2 regions of the Arthrobacter sp. E70 genome follow, and region 1 is predicted to be linked to the other one. Evidence: predicted binding sites of a transcription regulator. Region 1 holds the regulator's gene; the other holds the start of a gene.
The links. Region 1 encodes LexA, which represses DNA repair genes until DNA is damaged. Its sites were predicted from a motif close to TCGAACANNTGTTCGA; they were not measured.
Positions count from the first base shown of each region.

Region 2: a site for LexA is predicted at 5,505-5,520, ahead of AC3IMC_RS15140 (shikimate dehydrogenase). Genes of this name have one in related genera too.

Region 1 is NZ_JBYQFR010000006.1:35,858-43,489, forward strand. It holds gene hisB (imidazoleglycerol-phosphate dehydratase HisB) at 1-232, opposite strand, end outside; gene AC3IMC_RS09035 (histidinol-phosphate transaminase) at 308-1,426, opposite strand; gene AC3IMC_RS09040 (LysM peptidoglycan-binding domain-containing protein) at 1,517-1,885, opposite strand; gene lexA (transcriptional repressor LexA) at 2,323-3,057, shown strand; gene AC3IMC_RS09050 (ATP-dependent DNA helicase) at 3,148-5,208, opposite strand; gene hflX (GTPase HflX) at 5,201-6,781, opposite strand; gene AC3IMC_RS09060 (class I SAM-dependent methyltransferase) at 7,203-7,632, shown strand, end outside.
Region 2 is NZ_JBYQFR010000011.1:127,746-135,377, reverse strand. It holds gene AC3IMC_RS15165 (TIGR03885 family FMN-dependent LLM class oxidoreductase) at 1-671, opposite strand, end outside; gene AC3IMC_RS15160 (AEC family transporter) at 840-1,763, shown strand; gene AC3IMC_RS15155 (ATP-dependent DNA ligase) at 1,823-2,911, shown strand; gene AC3IMC_RS15150 (MFS transporter) at 3,051-4,370, opposite strand; gene AC3IMC_RS15145 (IclR family transcriptional regulator) at 4,603-5,472, shown strand; gene AC3IMC_RS15140 (shikimate dehydrogenase) at 5,612-6,493, shown strand; gene AC3IMC_RS15135 (bifunctional sugar phosphate isomerase/epimerase/4-hydroxyphenylpyruvate dioxygenase family protein) at 6,493-7,632, shown strand, end outside.

The sequences.
Region 1 (7,632 bases):
CCACCGTGTGGTGGACATCGATGTGGATGTCGCCGGTGGCCTTGACGGTCATGTCGATCAGCGAGTGCTTGCACAAGGCCGTGAGCATGTGGTCGTAGAACGGCACGGAGGTATCGATGTCCGAAACGCCGGTGCCGTCAAGGTTGATTTCCACCAGCACGGACGACTCGCTGGTGGCCCGCTCCATGCGGGCAGTCCTGGCCTCGGCGGCGTTCGATCCGGTGGTAGTCATGGTGAAGGTTCCTTTTGGGGAGTGGTTGGTTCAAGGCGTCCAGCACTGCTGCACCCGGAAGCCGCTGTATCAAGTCTAGGCGGGAAGCGCGGCCTGTCCGGCAAGAATGCGTTCCAGCGACGTGAGGAACGCTGTGGTTTCCGCCTCAGTGCCCGCCGTGACCCGGAGGTGGCCCGGGATTCCGACGTCCCGGATCAGCACGCCCGCATCCAGCAGCTCCTGCCAGACCTGGTGCGGGTTTTCCAAGCCGCCGAAGAAGACGAAGTTGGAGTCGGAGGCAGCGGGGGTGAGGCCCATCCGCGTCAGGCCTTCGACGATGCGGTCCCGCTGCTTCTTGATGTCCTCAACCTCGGCCATCAGCGCCTCCCGGTGCTCGAGGGCAGCGAGGGCCGTGGCCTGCGTGATGGCGGAGAGATGGTACGGCAGCCGCACCAGGCGGAGGGCGTCGGTGACTTCCGGGGCTGCAGCCATGTATCCAAGCCGGGCGCCCGCGAGGGCGAAGGCCTTGCTCATGGTGCGGGAGACGATCAGCCGCTCCCTGCCGGGCAGCAGGGTCAGGGCACTGGGCGTGCCCTCGTGGGCAAACTCGTGGTATGCCTCGTCCACGATCACGATGGTTTGGCTTTCCTCCCCCGCGTCGTAGACGGCCTCCACGACGTCCAGGCCGAGTCCGGTCCCGGTGGGGTTGTTCGGGGAACAAAGGAACACGATGTTCGGCTGCAATTCCCTGACCTGGCGGGCTGCGGATTCGGCAGTGAGATCGTAGTTCCCCGCCCGTTCGCCGGTGATGTAGCGGGTGTCCGTGCCGCTGGCCAGGAGGGGGTACATGGAATACGTGGGCGGGAATCCGAGGGCGGTGCGGCCAGGGCCGCCAAACGCCTGGAGGATTTGCTGCAGGACCTCGTTGGACCCGTTGGCTGCCCACAGGTTGGACTCGTCCAGTCCGTGTCCCAGGTATTCGGCAAGCGCGCGACGAAGATCCGTGAATTCCCGGTCCGGGTAGCGGTTCAGACCCGCCGCAGCCTCGGTTACGGCGGCCGTGATGGCTGCGCGTACATCGGCCGGGACGCCATGGGTGTTCTCGTTGACGTTGAGGAGGATGGGGACATCCAGCTGGGGCGCCCCGTAGGGGGTGAGCCCGCGAAGGTTGCTGCGGAGGGGAAGCCGGTTCAGACGTTCTAGCTGGTCGTTCACCTGAACAGTTTAGTTGCCTCGGTAAAGACCGGAAAATGTGACAGCTTCTGTTCGCCCTCGGCGTGGCTCCGCGCGGCCGGGGCCGCCCCGTCAGTGGGTGGGGACGTAAAGCTGCTGGCCGGGCACGACGGCACCCGCCGCAAGATTGTTGAGCTGCACGATGTCCGCGACAACGTCGCGGGCGTCGCGGCCTGGAGCGACTTCTCCCGCGATGGCCCAGAGGGACTGGCCGGGCTGGACCGTCACGGTCACGGTGGGTGTCAGCCTTAGCTCCGCGGCCGAATCTGAGGCCTTGGCCGGGGCATTGAAGAGTCCGGCCAGGGACAGCAGGAGCACAGCAAGGAGCATGGCCGGGATGCCGATCAGGACGAGCCTGCCGCGGCGGGTCAGCCTAATCCTGCCGGACGGCGCCTGACGGACACGGCGTGCTGATTGGCGGCGGGACAGCAACTGCTGCATGGGGGCCTGCCGCGGACGGGATACCTGGGGAAGAGATAAAGCTGACATGAACTTAGCCCTCCTGGACCAATACTGTGCTGCAACCAAACCGGCCGGGCGCCGGCGGAAGTACCGCCTTCCGCACCCGCCGCGGCCACCTTCCGAAGATCACCCCGGATCTGGTTTTCCGGTGCCACCTTCGAACGGGAAGGACGCGGACTAGAACACATGTTCGAACTTTGCTGGTTCAGTTTTAGCACTTATCAACGAACAATGTCGAGACTCGCTAGAACAAATGTTTGAAAAAGCCATGTGGCTGGCCTAGCTTTGAGAACAAAGAACAACCACCAGGAAAGTTGACCAGCAGGGTCTGACAATGACGGTGGGGGCCCTCCAGGCGGCGCTGTTGGACAGCGTGATGCGGGAGGTCCGGTGGCAACCGAAAGGCATTGGCGTTTATGGCAGCAGCAGCCGCCGGAGGCAGGACGGCCCCGCAGCACAAGAGGAGCGCCAAGGGCCTGACACCCCGGCAGAAGAAGATCCTCGAAACGATCCAGCGCTCGGTCAATGAGAACGGGTATCCGCCCTCCATGCGCGAGATTGGGGATACGGTCGGCCTCGCCAGCCTGTCCAGCGTGACCCACCAGCTTTCACAGCTGGAAAAGCTCGGCTACCTCCGCCGGGACCCGAAACGGCCCCGTGCCATGGAAGTGCTGATGCCCCTCACCCTGGACCGCGGCGCAGCCAAGGCGGAGGGCACGCCGTCGCCGCACGCACCCGGGGCAGGAGCCACCGTCACGGAGCTGCCCACAGCCCTGGATACCGCCATGGTTCCTCTGGTGGGGCGCATTGCGGCCGGCGGTCCCATCCTGGCGGACCAGGTGGTTGAAGATGTCATGCCGCTCCCCCGCCAGCTCGTCGGCCAGGGTGAGCTCTTCATGCTCAGGGTGGCCGGTGATTCGATGGTGGACGCGGCCATTTGTGATGGTGACTGGGTGGTGGTGCGGCGCCAGGCTGACGCCGCCAACGGCGACATCGTCGCTGCCCTGCTGGACGACGAAGCCACGGTTAAGACGTTCCGGCAGCGCGATGGCCACACCTGGTTGCTCCCGCAGAACACGCAGTACGAGCCCATCCTGGGCGACCACGCCACCATCATGGGCAAAGTGGTTTCCGTCCTGCGCTCACTTTGATCCGACGTACCCGCTGATCTGACGCACCCGCCGCCCGTCGTACCCGCTGATCCCTCATACCCGCTTCGGCCCGTCGTACCCGGATGCGTCCTAGGCGGAGGCTTCGGCCCCCAGCCGGCTCAGGGCAGCCAACGCTTTGCTGCGGTCCGTGGTGGACCAGAACGGCGGCAGGGCGGCCCGCAGGAATCCGGCATAGCGCTCGGTGGCCAGGCGGGAGTCCAGGACAGCCACTACACCCTTGTCCCCCGTTGACCTGATCAGGCGGCCGGCCCCCTGGGCGAGGCGGATTGCGGCGTGGGTTGCAGAAACTGACATGAAGCCGTTGCCGCCGGCCTGTGCCACCGCCCGCGAACGCGCCGTCATCAGTGGGTCGTCCGGGCGCGGGAACGGAATGCGGTCGATCACCACCAGCCGGCACGACCCGCCGGGAACGTCCACCCCCTGCCACAGGGACATGGTGCCGAACAGGCAGGTGTCAGGTTCGTCCGCGAACTGCTTGACCAGCGCAGTCATGGTGGACTCACCCTGGCAGAGGATCGTTACGCCGACCTTGGCGCGGAGGGCATCGGCAGCCTCCTCCGCTGCGCGGCGTGACGAAAACAGGCACAGCGCTCCCCCGCCGGAGGCCTTGATGAGTGCTTCCAGTTCGGCCAGCGCTTCGGGGGACACGCCGCGCCCGGGTTTGGGCAGGTGCCCGGCCACATAGAGGATGCCCTGCCGGGGGTAGTCGAACGGGGAGCCAACATCCACCCCGGTCCAGCTGGGGGCGCCCTCGCCAATCAGGCCGAGGCCGCCGGCGGCCGGTTCAAACGCGGAACCGATGGCCAACGTGGCGGACGTCAGCACGACCGTATGCCCGGCGAAGAGCCCTTCGCGCAGCCTTCCGGCGACGGACAGCGGGGCGATATTGATCAGCACCGGAGCATTTTCGTCCGGCTGGGAATACCCCTGGCCGGGATCGAACGTGCTGGCGCGGGAGAACCAGACCACCTCGCGGTTCTCGCGGGCGGCGATCAGCCGCTCGCAGAGTTCCAGGATGAGCATGAGCCGTGACCTGGCGAGCTGCCTGCCGCCGTCGGCCGTGGTGTTGCTGTCCCCCTTCGAGTCGGAGAGCGCAGCACGGCAGGCTTCCCGCAGCTGGTCCACGCAGTCCAGTTGTTCGTCGTTCAGGCCGTTGGGGAGCAGTCCGGCCGGAGCACCTGCCAGGGCAAGCTCCAGGTTGGCAGCAGCGGCATTGAGCGCGTCAACGGTGATGGCGGTGTGTTTCCGTGCACCTGCGGCGGCAGCATGCACCATGGCCACGGACAGCTGCCCGGTGACGGCCCCGGTGACCCGGTCCTGCAGTTCGTGGGCTTCGTCCACCACCACGACGTCGTACTCAGGCAGGACCGCCAGCCCCTCAAAGGCACTCACGGCTAGCATGGCGTGGTTGGTGACCACGACATCGGCCTCGGCAGCATCCTGCCGGGCGAGTTCGCTGAAGCATTCGGCGGCCATCGGGCATTTTTGTGCCCCGAGGCATTCCATGGAAGTCACGGAGACCTGCCGCCAGGCCCTGTCGGTAACACCGGGAAGCAACTCGTCCCGGTCGCCCGTGGCCGTCTTCTCCGCCCACTCGCGCAGGCGCACCACTTCCTTGCCGAGCTGGGAGGCCGGGCCCCCCACAGCCGCTGCGAAGTGCGGGACGCTTGTGTCCTCGCCGAGGGAAAAAAGCTGGCCCTCGGCGGGCTCTTCCGACGGGAAGCCGCCTTCGAGCTTGTGCCGGCACACGTAGTTGGACCGGCCCTTGACCAGCGCCACCTTGACGGGGCGCTGCAGCGCCGGGCCGATGTTCTTGAGGAGCCTGGGCAGGTCCCTGCCCACAATCTGCGTCTGCAAGGCCAAGGTGGCGGTCGAGACCAGCGCAGGTTTGTCGCTTTCGAGCGCATGGGCAATGAGCGGCACAAGGTAGGCCAGCGATTTGCCGGTGCCGGTGCCTGCCTGGACCAGCAGGTGGTTGCCCGTTTCGATCGCCTGCGCCACCTGCCGCGCCATTTCGTGCTGGCCTGTGCGGCTTTGCCCGCCCATGCCGGCAACGGCCCGGTCGAGCAGTTCGAGGACGAACTGCCCGCCGGCCGTCTCCGTGGCTGTGCCGGCCGCGGGGTCAGTCATTGCTGGCGAATGGTTCCAGTTCGGACGCGAGGCCTTCCCGGACCATCACGACGGCCTTGGTGCCCGTCTCCCCGTGGTCCAGGCTGATGATTTCCGCGTCCGACTCGTGGAGCTTGCTGACCAGGTCCCCGCGGTCATACGGGATGAGCAGTTCGAGCTTGACGCTGGGCCGTGGAATGGAGTCACTGATGGCCTTCAGCAGCTCCGCGATACCTTCGCCGGTGCGGGCCGACACCACCACGTGCCGCGGCTCGCGCTGCTTGAGCCGCTCCACCACGAAAGGATCCGCAGCATCGGCCTTGTTCAGCACGATGATCTCGGGCACCTTGCGTGCGTCGACTTCGCTGAAGACCTTGCGGACGGCTGCGATCTGCCCTTCGGGGTCCGGGTGCGAGACATCGACCACGTGCAGGATCAGGTCCGCGTCCGCCACTTCTTCAAGGGTGGAGCGGAATGCCTCCACGAGCTGGGTGGGCAGGGAACGGACGAACCCGACGGTATCGGCCAGCGTGTACCCGAGGCCGTCAGCCGTCTCAGCTTTGCGGACGGTGGGATCCAGCGTGGCGAACAGGGCGTTCTCCACGAGGACGCCGGCGTCCGTGAGGCGGTTGAGCAGTGAGGACTTGCCGGCGTTGGTGTACCCGGCGATGGCCACGGAGGGGACTTCATTACGACGGCGGTTGGCGCGCTTGGTCTCGCGGGCAGGCTTCATCGCGGCGATTTCCCGCCGCAGTTTGGCCATGCGCGTACGGATCCGCCGGCGGTCCAGTTCAATCTTGGTCTCACCGGGGCCACGGGAGCCCATGCCGGCAGCCGCGCCGCCCACCTGGCCACCGGCCTGGCGGGACATCGATTCACCCCAGCCGCGGAGCCGCGGAAGCAGGTATTCGAGCTGGGCCAGTTCAACCTGGGCCTTGCCCTCGCGGCTCTTGGCATGCTGGGCGAAGATGTCCAGGATCAGGGCCGTACGGTCGATGACCTTGACCTTGACGATGTCCTCAAGGCCACGCCGTTGGGATGGTGCGAGTTCGGCGTCGACCACCACGGTGTCCGCGCCGGTGGCCATGACGATGTCCTTGAGCTCCTGGGCTTTACCCGACCCCAGGAAGGTACCGGGATCCGGCTTGTCCCTGCGCTGCACGAGGCCATCGAGAACCTCGGAACCGGCCGTCTCGGCGAGGGCGGCCAACTCGCGCAGCGAGTTTTCGGCGTCGGCGAGGGTTCCCTCGGACCAGAGCCCGGCCAGGACCACCCGCTCAAGGCGGAGCTGGCGGTATTCAACCTCGGTGACGTCCTCGAGTTCGGTGGACAGGCCTGCCGTGCGGCGCAGGGCCCGGCGTTCCTCGAGGTCCTGCTGGTCGCCGTCGAACGCGCTGTGTTCCTCGTCAAGGCGGGAAATGGCCTGCGCCGTGCCGAGGACCTTTTTTCCAGTGCCGCTGCCTTCACCGGCGGGCGTGCTGACGTTCTTGGCCGGTACGTCCTTGGCGAGGATCCGGTCGATGACAGCCTGGATTTCCTCAGGACTCATGTCCTGGGCAGCTGGATCGGAACCGGTGTTGGGGTGGCTGGTCATGGTCTCCTTTGAAGATTCGGCAGTTCCAGAATAGTGCCGATTGATGGAATGCGCTGAAGAATTCGCGGTGGGCTGACGACCTGCGGTCACATGTTCTCCTGGTTGCTGGTGCCGCCGGCAGTCTTAGCGGGCGGCGGGCGGCGCCGCGTCACAGAGGCGGCAGGAAAGGCCGGAGAAATGGCGGGAAGTACAGCGCGAAAGACTGACCTCGAGTATTGTCCGGCGGCCGGAGCAGGCGCTTGGCGACTGATCCGGCGCACAAGCGGAAGGCGTTGTTCGCCTGCGTCGCTGTGGGACGGTGCTGCGGAGCGGGCGGAGCCCGGGCCGGCTACTCGAAGATCAGGAACATGCGTTAAACCGTAGCAGAGGGCTGCGGCCGCGGTTTCACATTACGCTGCAAGGGGAACTACTCTGGCCAGTTATGGAGTCCGCACACTATTTCAGCGCCACCCCCGCCGGCCCCTTTACCCGCAAACCCCTCACGGTTGAACTGGCAGGCCAGACGCGGAAGCTGCAGACGTCCACGGGCATCTTCAGTCCGGACGGAATCGACAAGGGAACCGCCGTCCTCCTGGCCGAAGTCCCGCCGCCCAGTCCAACCGGGAACCTGCTGGACATTGGGTGCGGCTGGGGCCCGGTCGCCCTCACCATGGCTTTGCTCGCCCCGGAGTCCAGGGTCTACGCCGTGGACGTCAACGAACGCTGCATCGCGTTGACCAATGAGAACGCAGCATCACTGGGCCTGTCCAATGTCGTCGCGGGAACGCCTGAGTCTGTGGACTCCGAACTGCGCTTCGACACGATCTGGTCGAATCCGCCCATCCGGATCGGCAAGGATCAGCTGCATGCGC
Region 2 (7,632 bases), on a different contig from region 1:
TCCTCGCGCTTGGCCCAGGACAGGTGGACCTGCAGCACCGCCTTCCCCCTGCCACCGGCCTCCCGGTACGCGGCCAGCATGTCCCGAAGCTTGGGTGCGGGCTGGTTGATGGTCACCAGCCCATCCGCCCAGGCCGCCGCCCTCCTGGCAGTGTCCACGCTGATGGCGGGCGCAATGAGCGGCGGCGGGGAATCGGGCACGTCCCAGATCCGGGCCTGCTCCACGGTCACCAGGCCCCGGTGGGTGACCTCCTCGCCGCGGTGCAGGCGGCGGATCACGTCCACGCACTCCTCCAGCCGGCGCTGCCGGACGTCCTTCGGCGGCCAGGCGTCACCTGTGACGTGCTCGTTCATGTTCTCGCCGCTGCCGGGGGCAAACCAGAACCTGCCCGGGAACATCGAAGCGAGCGTCGCTGAGGCGTGGGCGATGATGGCCGGGTGGTAGCGCTGGCCGGGCGCGGTCACCACCCCGAACCGAAGGCCGGTGGTGGCCAGTGCCGCGCCCAGCCAGGACCACGCGAAGCCGGAGTGTCCCTGCCGTGCGGACCACGGCTCAATGTGGTCCGAGCACATGGCCGCGTCGAAGCCCGCGCGCCCGGCGTGCTGGACGTCCTTGAGCAGCTGGCCGGGGCTGATTTGTTCGTGTGAGGCGTGGAAGCCGACAGTAACCATCGTTAACCTCTACCGTCCGGGCAGGCGCCGTGTCGAGGGTCCCGGGTTTTTCCGAGTCCGGACGCGCCGTGACGCGCCTGCCCGCACTTGTCGGATAAGTTTGTGACTTGTACTACTGCGCTTAGCCGAAGGCGTGCGCGGCAGCGGAAGTGGAAGGAAGTACCTCTCGTGGGCGGTGTGCTGATCGGGCTGGCCGTGATCGGCGTCGTCATTGCGGTGGGCTATGTTGCCGCGCGCTGCGGGCTGGGCGGCGAGTCCACCATTTCTGCGCTGACCAGGACAGCCTTCTTCATTACCAACCCGGTGCTGCTCTTCACGGTGGTGCTCAAATCCGACCTGTCCGTGGTCTTTTCCGCCTACGTTCCGCTTGCCATGATCACGGCTGCGGTCACCGCGCTGCTGTACGTCGCGGCCAGCCGGATCTGGTTCCCCCGGCCCCTGGCCGAAACGGCGGTAGGGGCCATGGCGGGTTCCTACGTCAACGCCAACAACATCGGCATCCCCATCACGCTGTACGCCCTGGGGGACGCCACCCCCGTGGCCCCGGTGCTGCTGGTCCAGCTCCTGCTGTTCGCTCCGCTGGTTTTGACCCTGCTGGACTTTTCCGCGGCCGGCCGGTTCGCGCCCCGCCTGATGTTGACCCAGCCTTTCCGAAACCCGATGATCATCGCCTCGCTGCTCGGCGTGGTCCTTGCCGCCTTCCACGTGCAGCTCCCCGCCCCCGTGATGGCGCCCTTGACGCTCCTGGGCGGTGCCGCCGTCCCCGTCGTGCTGCTGGCCTTCGGCATGTCGCTGCACGGAACCAGGATGCTCCGAAGCGGCGGCCACACAGCCGAAATCCTTACTGCCACGGCACTCAAGTCCGCTGTGATGCCGGCGGCGGCGTTCGTCGTCGGACGCTTCCTGTTCAACCTGGACCACCGCATGCTCCTGGGCGTGGTGCTCATGGCTGCGCTGCCGTCGGCCCAGAACGTGTTCCTCTTTGCCAGCCAGTACGGACGGGGTGTCGCAGTGGCGCGCGAAACCATCCTGCTCTCCACCGCGGCGGCCGCCCCGGTGCTGGTGCTGATTGTCTGGCTGCTGGCCGCCTGAACCGGCTGCCCGGGCGCGCCGCCCTACCGCCCTCACACCTGCCGGGCAAGAATGGGCTCATGGAACTTCCCGTCATGCCGCCCGTCCCGCCCATGCTCGCCAAGGCCGTCAGCGGCATTGACGGCATTCCCGGGGGCGGGAGCCTCAGCTATGAGCCCAAATGGGACGGCTTCCGGTCCATCATCTTCCGCGACGGCGAGGACCTGGAGATCGGCAGCCGCAACGAAAAACCCATGACCCGCTACTTCCCGGAACTCGTCGCCGCACTCAAGGAAAACCTGCCGCCGCGCTGCGTGGTGGACGGCGAGATCATCCTGGTGGGCGCTTCGGGCGACCGCCTCGACTTCGACGCCCTGCAGCAGCGCATCCACCCCGCCGCCAGCCGCGTGAAGCTGCTGGCCCAGCAGACACCGGCCAGTTTCGTTGCCTTCGATCTCCTGGCCCTGGGCGATGAGGACTACACCGCGAAGCCCTTCAGTGAGCGGCGGGCGGCGCTCGAAAAGGCGCTCGCAGCGAGCAAGGCACCCGTCCACCTGACGGCCGCCACCACCGACAAGGACACCGCGGCCCAGTGGTTCGAGCAGTTCGAGGGGGCCGGGCTGGACGGCATCGTGGCCAAGCGCCTGGACGGCAGGTACGAGCCGGACAAGCGCGTCATGTTCAAGGTCAAGCACGAGCGCACGGCCGATTGCGTGGTGGCCGGCTACCGCCTGCACAAGAGCGGGCCGGACGCCGTCGGTTCCCTGCTGCTGGGCCTGTACAAGGACGACGGCGGCCTGGCCAGCGTGGGTGTCATTGGCGCCTTCCCGATGAAGAAGCGCCAGGAGCTGTTCGAGCAGCTGCAGCCGCTGGTAACGGACTTCGACAACCACCCCTGGGCCTGGGCCAAGCAGGAGGAAGGCGAGCGGACCCCGCGGAACGCCGAGGGCAGCAGGTGGAGCGCCGGGAAGGACCTGTCCTTCGTGCCGCTGCGCCCGGAACTGGTGGTGGAGGTCCGGTACGACCACATGGAGGGGGAGCGGTTCCGCCACACGGCCCAGTTCAACAGGTGGCGCCCGGACCGGGACCCAGAGTCCTGCACTTACGAGCAGCTGGAGGAGCCGGTGAACTTCGACCTGGCTTCGGTGCTGGAGACCGGCCGGGGTTAGGGGCGCCGTGCATTCCTGCCCGATTGCTGCTGCCCCGCCCGGTGCCGTGGCATGGAAAAAGCCCGCCACCCCTGGATCTTCCAGGAGGTGGCGGGCTTTCCCTGTTAAGTAACCGGGCAGGAACGTACGCGCTGGAGGCCTACTTCAGGCCGAGCTCCTTGGTGGGGGTCCGGAAGGACTCCTTGGCGGTCAGGGCCGAGACTGCTGCAACGGCGCAGATGATGGCCGTGAAGATGCTGATCTGCACCCAGCCGCCGGGCTTGATGCCGCCCATGGCCGCCACGATCGCCGGGGCGAACCCTGCCATCAGGAAGCCCAGCTGCGTGCCGATGGCCAGGCCGGAGAAGCGGACCTTGGTGCTGAACATCTCGGCGTAGAAGGACGGCCAGACGGCATTGGCGGCCGCGTAACCGCCGGAGAACATGCCGATGGCGGCCAGGAACATCAGCGGGACGCTGCCGGACTCCAGGCTGAGCAGGAACACGGGGGTCAGCACCGCGCTGGCCAGGGCACCGTAGATGAAGACGGGCTTGCGGCCGATCCTGTCTGCGAGCATTCCGAAAAGCGGCTGCGTGCCCAGGGCCACCAGGTTGGCGCCCACCACCAGCCACAGCGTAGTGGTCCCGTCCACGCCGGCTACGGTCTTGGCGTAGCTGATGGCGAGGGTGCCGAAAACCGTGGAGACGGCGGCGATGAAGGCGCAGCAGATGACGCGCAGCACGTCGCGCCAGTGGCCCTTGAGCAGGTCGGCAACCGGGAGCTTGGCGATGTCCGCGTTCTTCCGGGCTTCCTCGAAGGCGGGCGGTTCGTGCAGGGTGCGCCGGATCAGGAATGCCACCACAACGACGGCGGCACTGAGCCAGAACGGGATGCGCCAGCCGATGCCGAACTTGATCTCGTCCGGCAGGGCCAGGACGGGGATGAACACCAGGGCGGCGAGGATTTGCCCGCCCTGGGTGCCGGTGAGGGTCCAGGAGGTGAAGAAGGAGCGGCGGTTGTCCGGAGCGTGCTCCAGCGTCATGGAGGAGGCGCCGGCCTGCTCACCGGCGGCGGAGAGGCCCTGGCAGAGGCGGGCCAGCACCAGCAGCGCCGGAGCCCACCAGCCAACCGTGTGGAAGTCCGGGAGGCAGCCGATGACGAAGGTTGAGGCACCCATCAGCAGCAGGGTGAACATCAGGACCTTCCGGCGGCCCACCCGGTCACCGAAGTGGCCCAGGATGATGGCGCCGATGGGCCGGGCCACGTAGGCGAACCCGAAGGTTGCGAAGGACATGATGGCGGCGTTGGCATCGGCGTTGGGGAAGAAGACCGTGGGGAAGATCAGCGCCGCGGCGGAACCGAAGATGAAGAAGTCGTAGTATTCGACGGCGCTGCCCAGGAAGCTGGCGAGGGCCGCCTTCTTGGGCGTCCCGGCAGAGGTGAGGGCACCCGCCCCGGTAGACGGAAGTGTCTGGCTCATGGTGTTCCTTTGGTGTGACGACATTGTCGCGGATGGATCTGGGGGTCGCAGCCGCCGCTGCCTTGGTGCGGGCGGGGCGCGATGCGGCTGGAGTCCGGAAGAGACCCGGCGTTAGTAGCCACATGGTGGGAGCTACTTGCGCGATACAGAAACTATGACTGTGAGGGCAGTCACCTGTCAAGAAAATAATCACCATCTAGAAATAGCTCTCACATTGTGGCAACATCGAACCATGAGTGTGAACCGAACCACAGTGGCCAATGAAGAATCCGCTGTTGCTGTCACTGCCGCCGCAGAGCCTGTGAATGCCATGCCCCCGGAAGCCAGGGTGGGCGCACGTCCCGCCGAGCGCACGGACATGGTGGGCAAGGCCCTGGGTCTTCTGGTCCTCCTGGGTGAGGAGCCGCGCGGCGCCAGTGCCGCGGAGATCTCCCGCCGCGCAGAACTGCCGTTCAGCACCACATACCGGCTGCTCGGGTCGCTGACCCGCGACGGCTTTGTCGACTACGAGCCCGACGGGCGCCGGTACCACCTCGGCCTGCGGATCTTCCAGCTGGGCCAGCGGGTGTCAAACCACCATGGTTTCGCCGGGACCGCCATGCCGATCCTGCGCAGGGTCACCGAGCAGACCGGCGAGGCCACCATCCTCAGTGTCCGCGACGGCCTGCACCACCTGACCGTCAGCAAGGTGGACGGGCCCCAGACCTTCCGCGTCACCAGCGATCCCGGCCACCTCGGCTCCCTGTCCACCACCGCCGTGGGCAAGGCCCTGGTGGCATTCGCCGAGGATGGTGAGCGGGAGCGCCTGCTGGATGAACTTCCGCTGGAGCGCCTGGCCGAGAAGTCGATTACGAACCGCGACGCCTTCCGGGCGGAGATCGAGGAAGTGCACCGGCGCGGGTATGCCGTCATGGATGAGGAGAACGAAGCCGGCATGCGTGCGGTGGCGGTGCCCGTGCTCAACAGCCAGGGCCATGCTTTTGCCTCCCTTGCCACCGCGGTACCCGTCTTCCGCATGGGCCTGGAGGAGCTCGAGGCCCACGTCCCGGTCTTGCAGGAGGCCGCCGCCGAACTGGCCGCACGCCTCCCGCAGCGCGGCTGAGGACCGGCAGTCTTCCGTACTGCGTTCGTATCACGAACAGTAGTGCGACAAGTGAACAATTGCTGTACTGTAATCCCTATCACCGGGCAGGTCTTCCGTTTCGCGGATGCCCGGTGCCGTTACCAAAGGAGCTGCACGGATGAGTATTCGAACTGAGTCCTACCTCGTGGGACTGGTCGGAGACGGCGTCACGCCATCACTCACCCCGCCCATGCACGAGCGGGAAGGGGACGTGCAGGGCCTGCGCTACCTTTACCGCCCCATCGACCTGCTGGAACTGGGGCTCGGCGGCGACGCCGTGGGCAGCATCCTGCAGAGCGCGCGCACCCTCGGCTTCAACGGCCTGAACATCACCCACCCCTGCAAGCAGCTGGTCCTGGAGCACCTCGACGAGATTTCCCCCGATGCCCGCCGTTTGGGCGCCGTGAACACGGTGGTCATCCGCGACGGCCGCCTCATCGGGCACAACACCGACTTCTCCGGCTTCGCCGCCGCCCTGGCGTCCGGCCTGCCCGGGGCGGACCTGGACCGCGTGGTCCAGCTGGGCGCAGGGGGTGCCGGGTCCGCCGTCGCCTACGCCCTGCTCACCGCCGGCGTCCGCGCGCTCCACCTGGTGGATGTGGACCCGGCCCGGGCCGCGGCACGGGCATCCGAGCTGGCAGGCTTCTTCCCCGACCGCACCGTCACGGCAGGCACGACGGCGGAGCTGCCGCAGCTGATGCCGCTGGCCGACGGTTTGGTGCACTGCACCCCGGTCGGCATGGCCGCGCACCCCGGCACGCCCCTCGACCTGGACCTGCTCGAGTCCCGGCACTGGGTGGCCGACATCGTCTACCGCCCCATCGAGACCGAACTGGTCCGCGGAGCGCGCGCCAAGGGCTGCGACGTCCTGGACGGCGGCCGGATGGCCGTGGGCCAGGCCGCGGATGCCTTCCGCATTTTCACCGGCCTGGACGCCGACCCGGACCGCATGCGCAGCCACTTCCTGGAACTCGTGGCCGCCGAGGAGGTGGCCGCCTGATGCGCACCGGAATCGCCACCGTTTGCCTGTCCGGCACCCTGAAGGAAAAGATGCAGGCCTGCGCCATCGCGGGCTTCGACGGCATCGAGATCTTTGAACAGGACCTGGTCACCTCGCCGCTCAGCCCGGAGCAGGTGCGGAGCATGGCCGCGGACCTGGGCCTGGGACTGGACCTCTACCAGCCGTTCCGTGATTTCGACGGCGTCACCCCGGACCTGCTCAAGGCCAACCTCCGCCGGGCGGAGGCCAAGTTCAAGCTCATGTCCCGCCTGGGCATGGACACCATCCTGGTCTGCTCCAACGTCGCCACGGCCACCATCGACGACGACGGCCTCCGCGCAGAACAGCTGGCACAGCTCGCCAACCTGGCCGGCGACCACGGCGTCAAGGTGGCCTACGAAGCCCTGGCCTGGGGCAGATACGTCAACGACTACGAGCACGCCTACCGCCTCGTGGAGATGGTGGACCACCCCAACCTGGGCACCTGCCTGGATTCCTTCCACATCCTGAGCCGGGACTGGGAAACCTCCCACATCGAAGCGTTCAACCCCGACAAGATTTTCTTCGTCCAGGTTGCCGACGCCCCGAAACTGTCCATGGACGTACTGTCATGGAGCCGGCACTACCGCGTCTTCCCCGGCGAGGGACAGTTCGAACTCGCCAAGTTCATGGGCCACGTGGTCCGCGCCGGGTACAGCGGGCCGGTTTCGCTGGAAGTCTTCAACGACGTCTTCCGCCAGTCCGACGTCGAACGGACGGCCATCGACGCCATGCGCTCCCTGATCTGGCTGGAGGAACAGAGCGCCAAGTGGCTCGCCGGGAACGCGGCCGACGGTGCCGCTCCCGCCGGCGGCGCGCTCCGCCGTCGTTATCCCATGGAACTTGCCACGCTGCCCAAGGTCAACGAGCCCGCGGGCTTCAACTTCGCCGAGGTTAAGGCGGACGACACCGCGCAGCTGGAGAAGCTCCTGGGCCAGCTCGGCTTCGCCTTCGAAGGCCGGCACCGCACCAAGGATGTCCAGCTGTGGACCATGGGCCAGGCACGCGTCATCATCAACGAACAGGCCGCGCAGCACGCTGAGCCGGCCATCGCCGCGCTGGGGTTCGACGTCGATTCCCCCGTGATTGCCTCCGCCCGC